Regions from separate parts of the Amycolatopsis sp. NPDC026612 genome, predicted to be linked through region 2. Evidence: riboswitches for the same ligand, from Rfam matches in the RefSeq annotation. Region 2 holds a riboswitch; the other holds the start of a gene.
The links. A riboswitch is a leader RNA that binds a small molecule or an ion and turns the genes downstream of it on or off. The one in region 2 is predicted to bind S-adenosylhomocysteine.
Positions count from the first base shown of each region.

Region 1 (7,412 bases), on a different contig from region 2:
CGCGAACGACTCGGTCAGCGCCATGCCGAGCTCGTCGGCTTCCAGCAGTTCGAACAGCTCGCGCTTCTGGCTGTGGTCGGGACTGGCCGGGTAGCCGAGCGCCGGGCGGATGCCGCGGAACCGCTCCGCGTGCAGGTCTTCCAGCTTCGGCTGCGCGTCCGGTTCGAACCAGTCGCGACGGGCCCGCAGGTGGATGTGCTCGGCGAACGCCTCGGCGAGCCGGTCGGCCAGCGCCTTGACCATGATCGCGCGGTAGTCGTCCTGCTCGGCTTCGTACCGTTCGGCCAGCGCCTCGGCGCCGTGGATGGCCACCGCGAAGCCACCGAGGTGGTCCCCGACCGGCGCGATGTAGTCGGCGAGGCAGCGGTTCGCGCGGTCCGCGGGCTTCGCGGTCTGCTGCCGCAGCATCGGGAACTTGACGTGCGCGAAGTCGTCCTCGAGCAGGATGTCGTCTCCTTCGCTGTGCGCCGGCCAGTACGCGTACGCGCCCTTCGCGGTGAAGCTGCCGTCGGCGATGATCTGGTCGAGCAGCGTGTTCGCGTCGTCGAACAGCTCGCGGGCGACCGGCTGCTCCAGGATGGCCGGGTACTTGCCCTTGAGCTCCCAGGCCAGGAACAGGAACTGCCAGTCGATCATCTCGCGCAGTTCCGCGATGGCCGGTTCGACCACGCGGACGCCGGTGAACGCCGGGGTCGGCAGGCCGTCGAACGCCACCTTCTCCGGGTTCGCGCGGGCCTGCTCGAGGGTGAGCATCGGACGGCGCTGCTTGCTCGCGTGCTGCTCGCGCAGCACCTCCTGGTCGGCCCGGTTCTTCTCCGCCAGCACGATCGAGCGGTCCGGGTCGAGCAGGTCGGACACCACGCCGACCACCCGCGACGCGTCCAGCACGTGCACCGTGACGTTGTCGTAGGCGGGCGCGATGCGGACGGCGGTGTGCTGGCGGGACGTCGTCGCGCCGCCGATCAGCAGCGGGATCTTCAGACCGCGGCGCTGCATCTCGGTGGCGACCGCGACCATTTCGTCCAGCGACGGCGTGATCAGGCCGGACAGCCCGACCGCGTCGGCGCCTTCGGTGACGGCGGTGTCGAGGATCTTCGCCGCCGGCACCATGACACCGAGGTCGATCACCTCGTAGTTGTTGCAGCCGAGCACGACGCCGACGATGTTCTTGCCGATGTCGTGGACGTCGCCCTTCACCGTGGCCAGCACGACCTTGCCCTGTCCGTTGGACAGCTCGGCGCGGCCCGCCAGCCGGGCTTCCTCCTTCTCGGCCTCCATGAACGGCTCGAGGTAGGCGACGGACCGCTTCATCACGCGGGCGCTCTTGACCACCTGCGGCAGGAACATCTTGCCGGCGCCGAAGAGGTCGCCGACGATCTTCATGCCGTCCATCAGCGGGCCTTCGATCACCTCGAGGGGCCGGGCAAGCTGCCGCCGCGCCTCTTCGGTGTCGTCTTCGATGAAGTCCACGATCCCGTGGACGAGCGCGTGCGAGAGCCGCTCCTGCACCGTGCCTTCGCGCCACGAGAGGTCGACGACGCGCTTGGTGCCGCTGCCCTTGACGTTCTCCGCGAAGCTCACCAGCCGGTCGGTGGCGTCCTCGCGCCGGTCGAAGAGCACGTCCTCGACCAGTTCGAGGAGGTCCTTCGGGATGTCTTCGTAGACGGCCAGCTGGCCGGCGTTGACGATGCCCATGTCCAGACCGGCCTGCACGGCGTAGAACAGGAACGCCGAGTGCATCGCCTCGCGGACGACGTCGTTGCCGCGGAAGGAGAAGGACAGGTTCGAGATGCCACCGCTGGTCCGCGCGCCCGGGCAGCGCTCCTTGATCCGGGGCAGCGCGTCGATGAACGCCTTCGCGTAGCCGTTGTGCTCGGAAATGCCGGTGGCGACGGCGAGGACGTTCGGGTCGAAGATGATGTCCTCGCCCGCGAAGCCCGCCTGCTGCGTCAGCAGGTCGTAGGCGCGGCCGCAGATCTCGACCTTGCGGTCGGCGGTGTCGGCCTGGCCCTGCTCGTCGAAGGCCATCACGACGACGCCGGCGCCGTAGTTGCGGATGGTGCGGGCCTGGGCCAGGAACGGCTCCTCGCCCTCCTTGAGGCTGATCGAGTTGACCACGCCCTTGCCCTGCAGGCAGCGCAGGCCGGCTTCGAGCACGGTCCACTTGGAGCTGTCGACCATCACCGGGATCCGGGCGACCTCGGGCTCGGTGGCGATCAGGTTGAGGAAGGTGGTCATCGCCTCCTCGCTGTCGAGCAGGTCGGCGTCCATGTTGACGTCGAGCAGGTTCGCCCCGCCGCGGACCTGCTCCAGCGCGACGTCGACGGCGCCCTGGTGATCGCCCGATTCGATGAGCCGGCGGAACCGCTTCGAGCCGGTGACGTTCGTGCGTTCGCCGATCATCACGAACCCGGTGTCGGCGCCGATGCCGAACGGCTCGAGCCCGCTGAAGCGGGTGTGGGTCCGCGGCGCGGGCACCTTGCGCGGAGTGACACCCTTCGCCGCGGCGGCGATCTTCGCGATGTGGTCCGGCGTGGTGCCGCAGCAGCCGCCGACGAGGTTGACCATGCCGTCCCGGGCGAACCCGCCGACCAGGCCGGCGGTCTCTTCGGGGGCCTCGTCGTAGCCGCCGAAGGCGTTCGGCAGCCCGGCGTTCGGGTGACAGGCGACGTAGGCGTCGGCGATCCGCGACAGTTCCTCGACGTGCGGGCGCATCTCGGCGGCCCCCAGCGAGCAGTTGACCCCCACGACCAGCGGCTTCGCGTGCTCGATCGAGCTCCAGAACGCCTCGACGGTCTGGCCGGACAGCGTCCGCCCGCTCAGGTCGACGATGGTGACGGAGATCCACAGCGGCAGGTGCGGCGCGACCTCGCGGGCAGCGGCGATGGCGGCCTTGCAGTTCAGCGTGTCGAAGATCGTCTCGATCAGCAGCAGGTCGACGCCGCCCTCGGCGAGCGCGGCGATCTGCTCGGCGTAGGCCGCCTTGACCTGGTCGAACGTGACCGCCCGGTACGCCGGGTCGTCGACCTTGGGCGACAGGCTGAGGGTGACGTTGAGCGGGCCGATCGACCCGGCCACGAACCGCCCGCCGGCTTCATCGGCCGCCTGGCGGGCGAGCTGCGCGCCGCGGACGTTCATCTCGTGGACGTACGCCTGCAGGCCGTAGTCGGCCTGGCCGATGCTGGTGGCGGTGAAGGTGTTGGTCGTGGTGACGTCCGCGCCCGCGGCCAGGTACTGGCGGTGCACGTCGAGGATGACGTCCGGGCGGGTGAGGTTGAGCAGGTCGGGGTCGCCGGTGACGTCGTGGGTGTGCTCGCCGAAGCGGTCGCCACGGTAGTCGGCCGGAGTCAGCCCGGCGCCCTGCAGCATGGTGCCCCAGGCACCGTCCAGTACCGCCACGCGCTGGTCGAGCAGCTCACGCAGGCGCGCGGAGGGGTCGAGCTCTCGCGGAGTGATCGGGTTCACCGGCAGCCTCCCTCAGTCGGGAGGCGCCCTTGGTTGGTCATTCCCGGCCGAGCGTGGCGGACCCGGTGGTCCGTTGCAGCGCCTCTCGGCTCGTGGTCCAGGATATCGGATCCGGGCCCCCGCACGCCATCCCGCCCCACCGACGTGTCCACTGAATGGGACAGCGTCTGTCCACAATGGATTACCGGGTCCACCCTGCACCTCCGTCGGCCGACGTGCCCGCGACTGCGGTTCCGAGTGTGGCAGCCGGGCATCGAGCCCCCCTCAAGGCTACGAACAGTGCCCGCCCGAACCCGCACCGTGACAAAGCGGCCGGTTGAAAACTGAAACACGTTCTAATAAGCTCCGCGGGTGGACTACGGAATCGTGCTGTTCACCAGCGACCGGGGGATCACCCCGGCAGCCGCGGCGCGCGCCGCGGAGGCCGCGGGCTTCTCGACCTTCTACGTCCCCGAACACACGCACATCCCGGTGAAGCGCGAGGCACCGCACCCGCGCACGGGGGACGCGTCGCTCCCCGACGACCGCTACAGCCGGACCCTCGACCCGTGGGTCGCGCTGGCGACGGCGGCCGCGGTCACCACGCGCATCCGGTTGGCCACGGCGGTGGCCCTGCCGGTCGAGAGCGACCCGATCACCCTCGCCAAGACGATCGCCAGCCTCGACCACCTGTCCGGCGGCCGCGTCACGCTCGGCACCGGCTTCGGCTGGAACGTCGACGAGCTGACCGACCACGGCGTGCCCGGGAACCGGCGCCGCACCGCGCTGCGCGAGTACCTCGAGGCGATGAGTGCACTGTGGACGGAAGAAGAAGCGGCCTACGACGGGGAGTTCGTCTCGTTCGGACCGAGCTGGGCGTGGCCGAAGCCGGTCCAGCCGCACATCCCGGTACTGCTCGGCGCGGGCCCGACGGAGAAGACGTTCCGCTGGATAGCGCGGCACGCGGACGGCTGGATCACCACGCCGGCCGACACCGACCTGGACGGGCACGTGGCCCTGCTGAAGGAAAGCTGGCTCGCCGAGGGCCGCGAAGGCGCTCCCCTGGTGTGCGCGCTCGGGGAACGACCGGACCGGGACCGCCTGGCGCACCTCGATTCCCTGGGCGTGACCGAGACGGTCTTCGGTCTGCCCGACCGGTCGCCCGAAGAGGTGGAGGCCTGGATCGGGCGACTCGCCGGGAAACTGGGCCTCGCTGCCGTCCCCGCACGCTGAACGGCGGGACACGGACGAATCCGTGCCCCGCCGCCGGCCGACCCCCGGGTCAGCTCTTGACCGCGACCCCCTGCCGCGCCCGCAGGTCCAGCTCGATCTGCTCCAGGGAACGGCCCTTGGTCTCCGGCACCAGCCACTTGGTGAGCACGAACAGCACCACGTTCACCCCGGCGAACAGGAACATCGAGCCGCCGATGCCGAGGGACTTCGGGTCGGAGATGATCGGGAAGACCGCGCTCACGATGCCCGTCGCCGCCCACAGGACCACGCTGCTGACCCCCATGCCGGTCGCCCGGTACTTCAGCGGGAACACCTCGGACATCATCACCCAGACGACCGCGCCCCAGCCGAGCTCGTAACCGACCAGGTAGAGCACCATCATCACCAGCATCAGGATGCCGCGCGTGCCGGTGTCGTGGACGTTCAGCACCACGAGCCCGGCGGCCACCAGCGTGATCACCATGATGACGTTGCCGATGAGCAGCAACGGCTTGCGGCCCCAGCGGTCCACCACGAACACCACCCACGCGGTGAACAGGAACTTCGTGACGCCCAGCAGCACACCCGACAACAGGGCCGCCTGCGTGGCGAAGCCGAGGCCGATGAGCATCGTCGGGAAGTACGCGTTGATCGCGTTGACCCCACTGAACTGCTGGCCGATCGCGAGCAGCAGCGCCACGACGATCATCGGCCGCACGAAGCCGGAGAACAGGTCGCGGATCCGCGGCTTCTCCTCGGTGTCCAGCTGGATGACCTCGTGGATGGTCGCGATCTCCTCGTCGAGGTTCACGGTGTTGCCGTGCGCGCTCGCCAGGACCTGCCGGGCCTCGTCCTCCCGGCCGTTCTTGACCAGCCACCGCGGCGTCTCGGGCAGGAACGCCAGCCCGGCGAGCAGGATCACCGCGGGCACGATGGCGCCGGCGAACATCCAGCGCCAGGCCGAGTGCGGCCCGAGCAGGTAGCTCACCAGGAAGGCGATCAGGATGCCCAGCACGATGAAGATCTGGTTGAGCGCGCCCATCGCGCCCCGCAACCGCGCCGGGGCCAGTTCGGACAGGTAGGTCGGGACGGTCGAGGACGACAGCCCGATCCCCAGCCCGATGACCAGCCGCGAAAGCACCAGCAGCAGGAACGTCGGCGAGAAGCTCGCCGCCAGCGTGCCCACGATGACGATGCCCGCGGCGACCATGATCGTGCGGCGCCGGCCGAGGGCTTCGTTGGTGCGGCTGGACAACAGCGCGCCGATGATGGCACCGACCGAGAGGCTGGCGGTGATCACGCCCTTGTCCCAGCTGGTCAGCGCCCACAGTTTCCCGATGAACGGGAGTACCCCGGAGATCACGCCGAGGTCGTAACCGAAGAGGATGCCTCCGAGCGCACCGAAGAAGTACAAGGTGGTTCGGCCGATGTGCCGCGCCGGGGCGGTCTGCGTCATTGCCGGGTCGCCTCTTTCGTAGGTCCAGTCCAGCCAGCGGCACCACACTCACACGCCGGAAAATCGCGGGCAAGACGGTCCTTGATAACGATTCAGAAACCTGATCGCCGTTCACATATGTGATACCGAATGGCGCATCCGGTTACTCCGTCCGCCCGGGTCCGCTAATCGGTACACAATGGACATCTCGCGGCCGGTACGCCGCTCCCGCTGATCCACTGTGGACGGAGGGCCGGTCGTCGCGGGCCCGCGAAATCGTCGAAGGCGTTTCGCCTGGTCCGCGTGGAAGTCACCGGACCTTTACAACGCCGGAACCGCTGGTTTACCGTCCCTCTGGAAGCGCTCCCAGAATGTGGAGGCAGACGTGCACAACGCCGTGCGAACACCCCCTTCCCCATCCCTTCCCCCGGCCAGGTCCCGCTCAGCGAGACGGTTGCTCGCCACCGCCCTCGCCGTGCTCCTGCCCGCCGCCGTCGCGGTCACCGTCGGCGCGCCGGCCTCCCCGGCGGCACCCGCGGCCACCACGTGGCGCAACGCGGAGATCGGCGGCGGCGGGTTCGTCCCCGGGATCGTCTTCAACCAGACCGAACCCGGGCTGGTCTACGCCCGCACCGACATCGGCGGCGCGTACCGGTGGAACACCGCCACCGGGCGCTGGATCCCGCTGCTGGACTCGGTCGGCTGGACCGACTGGGGTCGCAACGGTGTCGTCAGCCTGGCCACCGATCCCGTCGACCCGAACCGGGTCTACGTCGCGGCCGGGATGTACACCAACAGCTGGGACCCGAACAACGGCGCGATCCTCCGCTCCGCCGACCGCGGCGCCACCTGGCAGGCGACCCCCCTGCCGTTCAAGCTCGGCGGCAACATGCCCGGCCGCGGCATGGGCGAGCGGCTCTCGATCGACCCCAACCGCAACAGCGTCCTCTACCTCGGCGCGCCGAGCGGCAACGGGCTCTGGCGCAGCACGGACTCCGGCGTCACCTGGGCGAAGGTCACCAGCTTCCCCAACCCCGGCAACTACGCACCCGACCCGTCCGACACGACGGGCTACTCCAGCGACATCGAAGGCGTCACCTGGGTGACGTTCGACCCGACGACCGGCACCCGTGGCAGCACCACGCAGACGATCTACGCCGGTGTCGCGGACAAGGCCAACACGGTCTACCGCAGCACCGACGGCGGCGCGACCTGGGCGCGGCTGGCCGGCCAGCCCACCGGGTACCTGGCGCACAAGGGCGTCTTCGACCCGGTCGGCGGCTACCTCTACCTCGCGACCAGCGACACCGGCGGCCCCTAC
Region 1 covers NZ_JBEZYB010000043.1:15,125-22,536, reverse strand. The annotation lists gene metH (methionine synthase) at 1-3,465, opposite strand, end outside; S-adenosyl-L-homocysteine riboswitch at 3,480-3,558, opposite strand; gene AB0F15_RS30150 (TIGR03619 family F420-dependent LLM class oxidoreductase) at 3,817-4,677, shown strand; gene AB0F15_RS30145 (sugar porter family MFS transporter) at 4,727-6,112, opposite strand; gene AB0F15_RS30140 (cellulose binding domain-containing protein) at 6,546-7,412, shown strand, end outside.
Region 1: another riboswitch for S-adenosylhomocysteine. It lies ahead of metH (methionine synthase); the one in region 2 lies ahead of ahcY (adenosylhomocysteinase).

Region 2 (7,412 bases):
GCCCGAAGACGGGCCCCTGGCTGCGGCTGCTCGGCGGCGGCATCAGCGACGCCGAGGTGAGCGCCACGCCGTGGGTGGCCCGCTCGCGCAGCCGCGAGACGACGTTCCAGCACGACCTGACCGACCCCGCGGAGATGGCGGCGGAGGTCTCGGCACTGGCGAAGCGGGTCGGTCAGGACGTCGTCGAGGAGGGCCGCCCGGCGGCGCGGGTGGCGGTCAAGGTGCGGTTCGTGCCGTTCCTGACCCACACGCACAGCGTCACCCTGCCGGAACCGACGTCGGACGCCGCCGAGATCGACCGCGCCGCCCAGGAGGTGCTCGGCAGGTTCGCCCTGACCAGGGCGGTGCGGCTGCTGGGCGTGCGAGCCGAATTCCCGCGCGAGCCGTCGTGAGTGGCAATTCGGGTTAGAACCCTGATTACTACTCACGACCGCGGCGCGAGGTCATCCGGCAGCGGCAGGGGCCGGTCCGGGTTCAGTTCCACCCCGCCCGCGCGCAGCGTGTGGTCCAGCATCGCCCAGATCGTGCCCGTGAGCTGGCCGGTCAGCTGGGCCAGGCTGAGCGTGCCCGGGTGGTCGAGCCAGCGGGTCGTCGCCGATTCGACGTAGCCGACCAGGCCGAACGCGATCGTGTCCGCCGGGGCCGGGTCGAGGCCGAACGCCGTGAGGTAGCCGGTGAACAGCCGGCTGAGGTGCCGGGCGATGGCGCCGCGGACGTCCGGGCGGTCGTCCGGGCCGCCCGGCAGCGTCCGGGTGAGGTAGCGGTGCAGGTGGGCGTGCTCGGTCAGCCAGCGCAGGTGCGTCGAGATCACCGTGGAGATCATCTCGTTCGGGGAACCCTCGGGGTGCCAGAGCGGCGCGAGGTCGGCCGTCACCAGCTCGGCCGCGCGCTGGGCGATCGCGCGCTGGAGGTCGGCCGCGCCGTCGAAGTGCCGGTACAGGCGGGTGCGAGCGACGCCGGCGCGCTCGGCGATCTGCTCGGTCGAGACGTCCGGGCCGTGCTCGGCGATGGCCGCCAGCGCGGCGTCGACGAACCCGGCGCGCCGCCGCTCCTGCTGGCCCGCCCAGCGCGTCGCCCGTCCGTCGACCTTGGTCACGGCGAAAGCCTACTCAGGCACCGCCGGGCGGTGTACGCTCCCAATCTAGCTAGTACATCGCGTACCCCCTACTTCCGGAGGCCGCCATGGGCGTCGAGGCCCAGAACCGGGACGTCACCGCGGCTCGCCTGCTCAAGAGCTCCGCGAAGAACTCCTACGACCCCTACGTCGACGTCGATTGGGCCGCACCCCTGGCCGAGGGCAAGGCCTACATGCCACTGGAACGCCTCTCGCTCTACGGCACGGACCTCTGGGCGCGGCTGACGCCGGAGCAGCGGATCGAGCTGTCCAAGCACGAGATCGCCAGCATCATGAGCGTCGGCCTGTGGTTCGAGATCGTCCTGATGCACCTGCTCGCCCGGTACGTCTTCGACCTCGACGCGCGCACCGAGCACGCGCAGTACGCGCTCACCGAGATCGGGGACGAGACGCGGCACTCGGTGATGTTCGCCCGCACCGCCGAGCGGCTCGGCGTCCCGCGCTACGGCGTCCCGAAAGTGGTGCACCGCGCCGCGAAGGTGTTCGGCGCGACCGCCTCCGGGCCGTCGATGTTCGCGAGCGTGCTGGTCGCCGAGGAGACCACCGACCGGCTGCAGCGGTCGATGATGGACGACGACGGCATCCAGCCGCTGATCCGCTCGGTCAACCGCATCCACGTGGTCGAGGAGGCCCGGCACGTCCGTTTCGCCAAGGAGGAGGTGCTGCGGGAGACGCCGAAGCTGTCGAAGGCGGCGCTGCGGCGGCACCGGCTGCGGACCGCGCTGGTCGCGTACGGCGTCATCGACAGCATGGTCGACCCGCGGATCTACCGCAGCGTCGGGATCGACCCCCGCGAAGGCCGCGCCGCGGCGCTGGCGAACCCGCACTTCCACGAGACGCGCCGCTGGATGGCCGGGAAGATCGTGCCGTTCCTCCGCGACGCGGGCCTGATCGGCGGCCGCTCCGAGGGCCTCTGGCGGCGCGCGCACCTGCTCTGACGCCGCGGGGCGAACTGCTCTTCCGTGTCGTTCCGGACTGCGCCACGATGGCGTGGTGACCGCCGACCCGCCGCAGGGATTCCCGCAGCAGTTCCCGCTCGAACCCGCGCCCGGGCCGCCGATGGGGAACCCGCTACCGCGCCGCGCGCTCCTGGCCCGGCCGGCCGTGACCGGCCTGATCGGCTTCCTGGCCGGCGCATTGCTGGTCGGCGTGCCGTGGCTGGTGCTGAGCCTGCTCGGCGGCGGCCCGAGCGGGCGGCCGCTGTCCGCACCCGCCACCCTGGGCGCGCTCGACCGGGCCCAGGAGGCGATCGCGAAGCTCGACAAGGTCAGGGGGCAGCCCATGATCGCCCGCATCGAGAAGACCGACCGGGAGACCGCGGCCCGCGTGTCGGCGGCCTACGGCGGGGCCGGCGCGATCGCCCAGCAGTACCAGGACTCCGGACTGCAACGCGCGGTCCAGCTGGTCGCCGTGCGCGCGTCCTCCCCCGAGCTCGTGGCGCCCTACGAGGACACCGAGGCGCTCGGCCTGGCCGCGCCGAGCACCGAACTCGTGCGCGTCGGCGCCGTGCAGTGCCTGCGGCACAATCCTTCCACGCCCGCCGGGTCGACGCCGGACCCCGAGCAGATCGTCGTCACCAACTGCCAGCGCACCGGCCCGGGCCTGACCGTCACGCTGCGGAGCCTGAGCTCCGAAGGCAACCGTGACCCGCGGGAGCTGGCCGCGATCGTGGAGCAGGCCTGGCGGGAGCTCGCGGGATGATCACCACCAGGACGGCCCGCGCCGAGGACGAAGCGGTCCTCGCGAAGATCGACGAGCGCACCTGGACCCCGGCCGTGTCCCCCGCTCCCGCCCCGCCGGCCGGCACGCCGTTCTTCGACGGCGGAACGCGGCCCGAAGATGTCCTCGTCGCCGAGCAGGACGGCGCCGTCGCCGGGTACGTCCGGCTCGGCGAGGGGTTCGGCATCCCCGCCCACCGGCACGTGCTGGTGGTCGACGGGCTCGCCGTCGACCCGGACCGGCAGCGGCTGGGCATCGCGCCACCTCGTCGAGGCCGCCGGGTCTACGAGCGCTGCGGGTTCGTCACCGAAGGCGTGCTGCGGGGCGAATTCCGCATCGACGGCGAGGACGTCGACGACGTTCTCATGGCCCGCTCGCTCGCTTGACAGCCTCGCGGCGGCTTTGCCATCCTGGTTGCGGGCCGAGAGGCGCTGCGACGGAATTCTCTTCCGCCACGCTCGGCCCGTGACCACGACTCCAAGGGCGCCTCCCGTGAGGGAGGTGCCTTTCTCGTTGTCCCCGTGGACTTCCGTGCTGCCTCCCGAGCGCATCCCGACGAACTCCGGAGTGCACCCGAGCATGAGTGACAAACTGCAGACCCGCAATGGCCTCGACTTCGCCGTCGCCGACCTCGCACTGGCCGACGCCGGCCGCACCCAGCTGCGGCTGGCCGAGCACGAGATGCCCGGCCTGATGGCGATCCGCCGCGAGTACGCCGCCGCCCAGCCGCTGAAGGGCGCCCGCATCGCCGGATCGCTGCACATGACGGTGCAGACCGCCGTGCTCATCGAGACGCTGGTGGCGCTCGGCGCGCAGGTGCGGTGGGTGTCCTGCAACATCTTCTCCACCCAGGACGAAGCCGCCGCCGCGGTCGTCGTCGGCCCGGACGGCACCGCGGACGCCCCGGCGGGCACCTCGGTGTTCGCGTGGAAGGGCGAGACGCTCGACGAGTACTGGTGGTGCACCGACCGGCTCTTCGCCTTCCCCGGCGGCGAAGCCCCGAACATGATCCTCGACGACGGGGGCGACGCCACCCTGCTCGTCCACAAGGGAGTCGAGTTCGAGGCGGCGGGCGCGGTGCCGCAACCGTCCGAAGAGGACCCGGAAGAGTACCGGATCGTCCTCGGCACCCTGCGCGCGAGCCTGGCGGCCGACGGCGACCGCTTCACCCGGATGGCCAAGGAGATCCGCGGTGTCACCGAGGAAACCACCAACGGCGTCAAGCGGCTCTACAAGCTGGCCAAGGACGGCGAGCTGCTCTTCCCCGCGATGAACGTCAACGACTCGGTGACCAAGTCGAAGTTCGACAACAAGTACGGCATCCGGCACTCCCTTGTGGACGGGCTGAACCGGGCCACCGACGTCATGATCGGTGGCAAGCGCGTGGTCGTCTGCGGGTACGGCGACGTCGGCAAGGGCGCCGTGGAGGCGCTGCGCGGCCAGGGCGCCCGGGTGTCGGTCACCGAGATCGACCCGATCTGCGCGCTGCAGGCGGCGATGGACGGGCTCGACGTCGTCGAGCTCGACGACGTGGTGACCACCGCCGACATCTTCATCACCACGACCGGGAACTTCGGCATCATTTCCGCCGCCCAGATGAGCCGCATGAAGCACAACGCGATCGTCGCCAACGTCGGTCACTTCGACAACGAGATCGACATGGCCGGGCTGGCGAAGCTCCCGGGTGTCACGAAGAACGAGATCAAGCCGCAGGTGCACGAGTGGACGTTCCCGGACGGCCACGCGATCATCGTGCTGTCCGAGGGGCGGCTGATGAACCTGGGCAACGCGACCGGGCACCCGTCGTTCGTGATGTCGAACTCGTTCACCAACCAGGCGATCGCGCAGATCGAGCTGTTCACCAAGCCCGGCGAGTACGCCACCGACGTCCACCGGCTGCCGAAGCACCTCGACGAAAAGGTGGCCCGCCTGCACCTCGACGCGCTCGGCGTGAAGCTCACCAAGCTCACGAAGGAGCAGGCGGAGTACATCGGGGTCGACGCCGAAGGTCCGTACAAGCTCGATCACTATCGGTACTGATCCAAGATTGCTCCATTCGCCGTAGTTTGGTTTATCCCGAAACTGGCCATCCTTCCCTCGAGAGCGCATCCGCCCGGACGGCACGGAGCCGGGCCGGGTCTCATGCGAAGGAGTGTGTCAAGTGATCATTCTCGGTGTGATTCTTCTTGTCATCGGGTTCATCGTGGGCATCCCGGTGCTGTACACCATCGGTATCATTCTCGCGGTGGCCGGCGTGGCACTGGCCATCCTGGGCGGCACCGGCCGCCGGATCGGTGGCCGCGCGCACTGGTACTGATCCCGGGACCCCTTCGGACGGCCTGGCGCGTCAGCAGCAATGCTGGCCGCGCCAGGCCGTTCGGCCTTCCCGCACCGCCACCCCCGCGATCGCGAGCGCGACCGCCGGGTCGGCCCACCACCAGCCGAACAGGGCGTTGAGGAGCAAACCCGCCAGCAGGACCGCGGAAAGGCAAGCACAGAGCAAAGTCTGCCGCGAATCCGCGACGGCGCTGGTGGATCCGAGTTCCCTTCCGGCGCGGCGCTGAGCCCGGGAGAGCGCGGGCATCACCACGAGGGAAATGGCCGCGAGCACGATTCCGGTCCGGGAGCTTTCCGGCGCACGGCCGGTGAAAAACGTACTGACAGCTTCGCCCGTCACGTAAATCGCGAGCACGAAGAACGAAATCGCGATCGCTTTCAATGCCCGTCGTTGGCGACCCTCCGGATCGCGTCCGGAGAACTGCCAGGCGACGGCGACGGCCGAGGCGACCTCGATCACCGAATCCAGCCCGAAGCCGATCAGCGCCCCGGACGAAGCTGCGGCGCCGGCCGTCAGGGCGACGACCTCGGCGACGTTGTAGGTGATGGTCGCCGCCACGAGCAGCCGGACCCGCCGCACCAGCGCCGGCCGGCGATCCGGGCCCACCGCGGCCGGCGCACAGCAGCCGTCGGCACAGGCGTCCGCGACCGGTTTCGGCCTCACCGCGCCACCACCGGCGCATCCTCGCAGGCTTCCCCCGGTTCGACCGCCAGGACGACCTGGACGAGCTCGGCCAGCGCGCGGGCCAGCCGCGCGTCCGCGATCTCGTACCGCACCTGACGGCCCTCGTAGCCGGCCACGACGAGCCCGCAGCCCCGCAGGCACGACAGGTGGTTCGACACGTTCGACCGGCTCAGCCCGAGCTCGGCGGCGAGGCGCCCGGGATACGCGGGGCCGTCGAGCAGCGTGGTCAAGATGCGGCAGCGGGTCGGGTCGGCCAGGGCGCGCCCGATGCGGGCCAGCGCCGACTCCCGCGTCTCACAGGTCACCATGGGATGAACTGTACATCGAGGGCTGACATATCCACACCGGACACCGCCCGGGAACGAAAGGGGTCCTCCGGCTCCGAGGGGGAGGGAGAGCCGAAGGACCTCGTTAGTGTTAGCACATTGCCAAGCCGGTGTACACGGCTGCATACACGATCGTGTCAGGCCCTTGACGGCCGCACGGGCGTCAGGCGGACTTCGGCGCACGCTTGCGCGCGGCCGGCTTCTTCTTCGCCGGCTTGGCGTCCTCATCGGACGCCTCCGAAATGGACTCCGCCGAGTCCGCCGGCCGCCGCGACTTCTTCGCGGCGTCCACACTGGCCTGGAGCGCCGCCATCAGGTCGACGACGTCGGCCTTGGCGGTGACCGCCGCGGGCTTGGTCGTCTCGTCCCCCGCGACCTTCGCCTCGATCATCTCTTCAAGGGCTTCGCGGTAGTGGTCGCGGTACTTGTCCGGCTCGAACACCGGCTCGGCCAGCGAGTCGATCAGCGACCCGGCCATGGTCAGCTCCTGGGGCCGGATCTGCGGCGGGTCGTCGCGCAGGAACGGGAAGTCGGGTTCGCGGACCTCGTCCGGCCACAGCATCGTCGTCATCACCAGCACGTCGGCGTGCACCCGCAGCACCGCCATGCTCTCCCGCTGGCGGACCGCGACCTTCGCGACGGCCACCTGACTCGACTTGTGCAGCGCGTCCCGCAGCACGATGTACGGCTTCACCGCGTTCTTCTGCGGTTCCAGGTAGTACGTCCGGTCGTACTGGATCGGGTCGATCGACTCGAGCGGCACGAACTCCAGCACGTCGATCGTGCGCTGGCTGGACAGCGGCAGCTCGGCCATCTCGGCGTCGGTGATCACCACCATCTCGCCGTCGGGCAGCTCGTAGCCCTTGGCGATCTCGGCGTACGGCACTTCCTGGCCGTCGATCGTGCAGAACCGCTTGTACTGGATCCGGCCGCCGTCGGCCTCGTGCACCTGCCGCAGGGAGACGTTCTTGTTCTCGGTGGCGGCGTACATCTGGATCGGGATGCTGACCAGCCCGAACGACACCGAGCCCTTCCACATCGCCCGCATGCCACGCACCTCCGGTGTGCCACCCTGTCGTCTTCACGCTACGTGACAACCGTAGCCCGAATCGTCCCTCCGCGACAGTGCGGCGCCACCGCGATCTAGACCTCTGCCAGGTATTTCTCCCAGCGTGCGGAGTCCATGAACCAGTGGCGGTAATCCGTGGGA
Region 2 covers NZ_JBEZYB010000010.1:22,024-29,435, forward strand. The annotation lists gene AB0F15_RS12985 (DNA polymerase IV) at 1-392, shown strand, start outside; gene AB0F15_RS12990 (TetR/AcrR family transcriptional regulator) at 425-1,096, opposite strand; gene AB0F15_RS12995 (diiron oxygenase) at 1,183-2,073, shown strand; gene AB0F15_RS13000 (hypothetical protein) at 2,129-2,836, shown strand; gene AB0F15_RS13005 (GNAT family N-acetyltransferase) at 2,833-3,240, shown strand; S-adenosyl-L-homocysteine riboswitch at 3,272-3,350, shown strand; gene ahcY (adenosylhomocysteinase) at 3,434-4,894, shown strand; gene AB0F15_RS13015 (hypothetical protein) at 5,016-5,171, shown strand; gene AB0F15_RS13020 (cation transporter) at 5,202-5,855, opposite strand; gene AB0F15_RS13025 (metalloregulator ArsR/SmtB family transcription factor) at 5,852-6,184, opposite strand; gene AB0F15_RS13030 (Ku protein) at 6,366-7,250, opposite strand; gene AB0F15_RS13035 (styrene monooxygenase/indole monooxygenase family protein) at 7,346-7,412, opposite strand, start outside.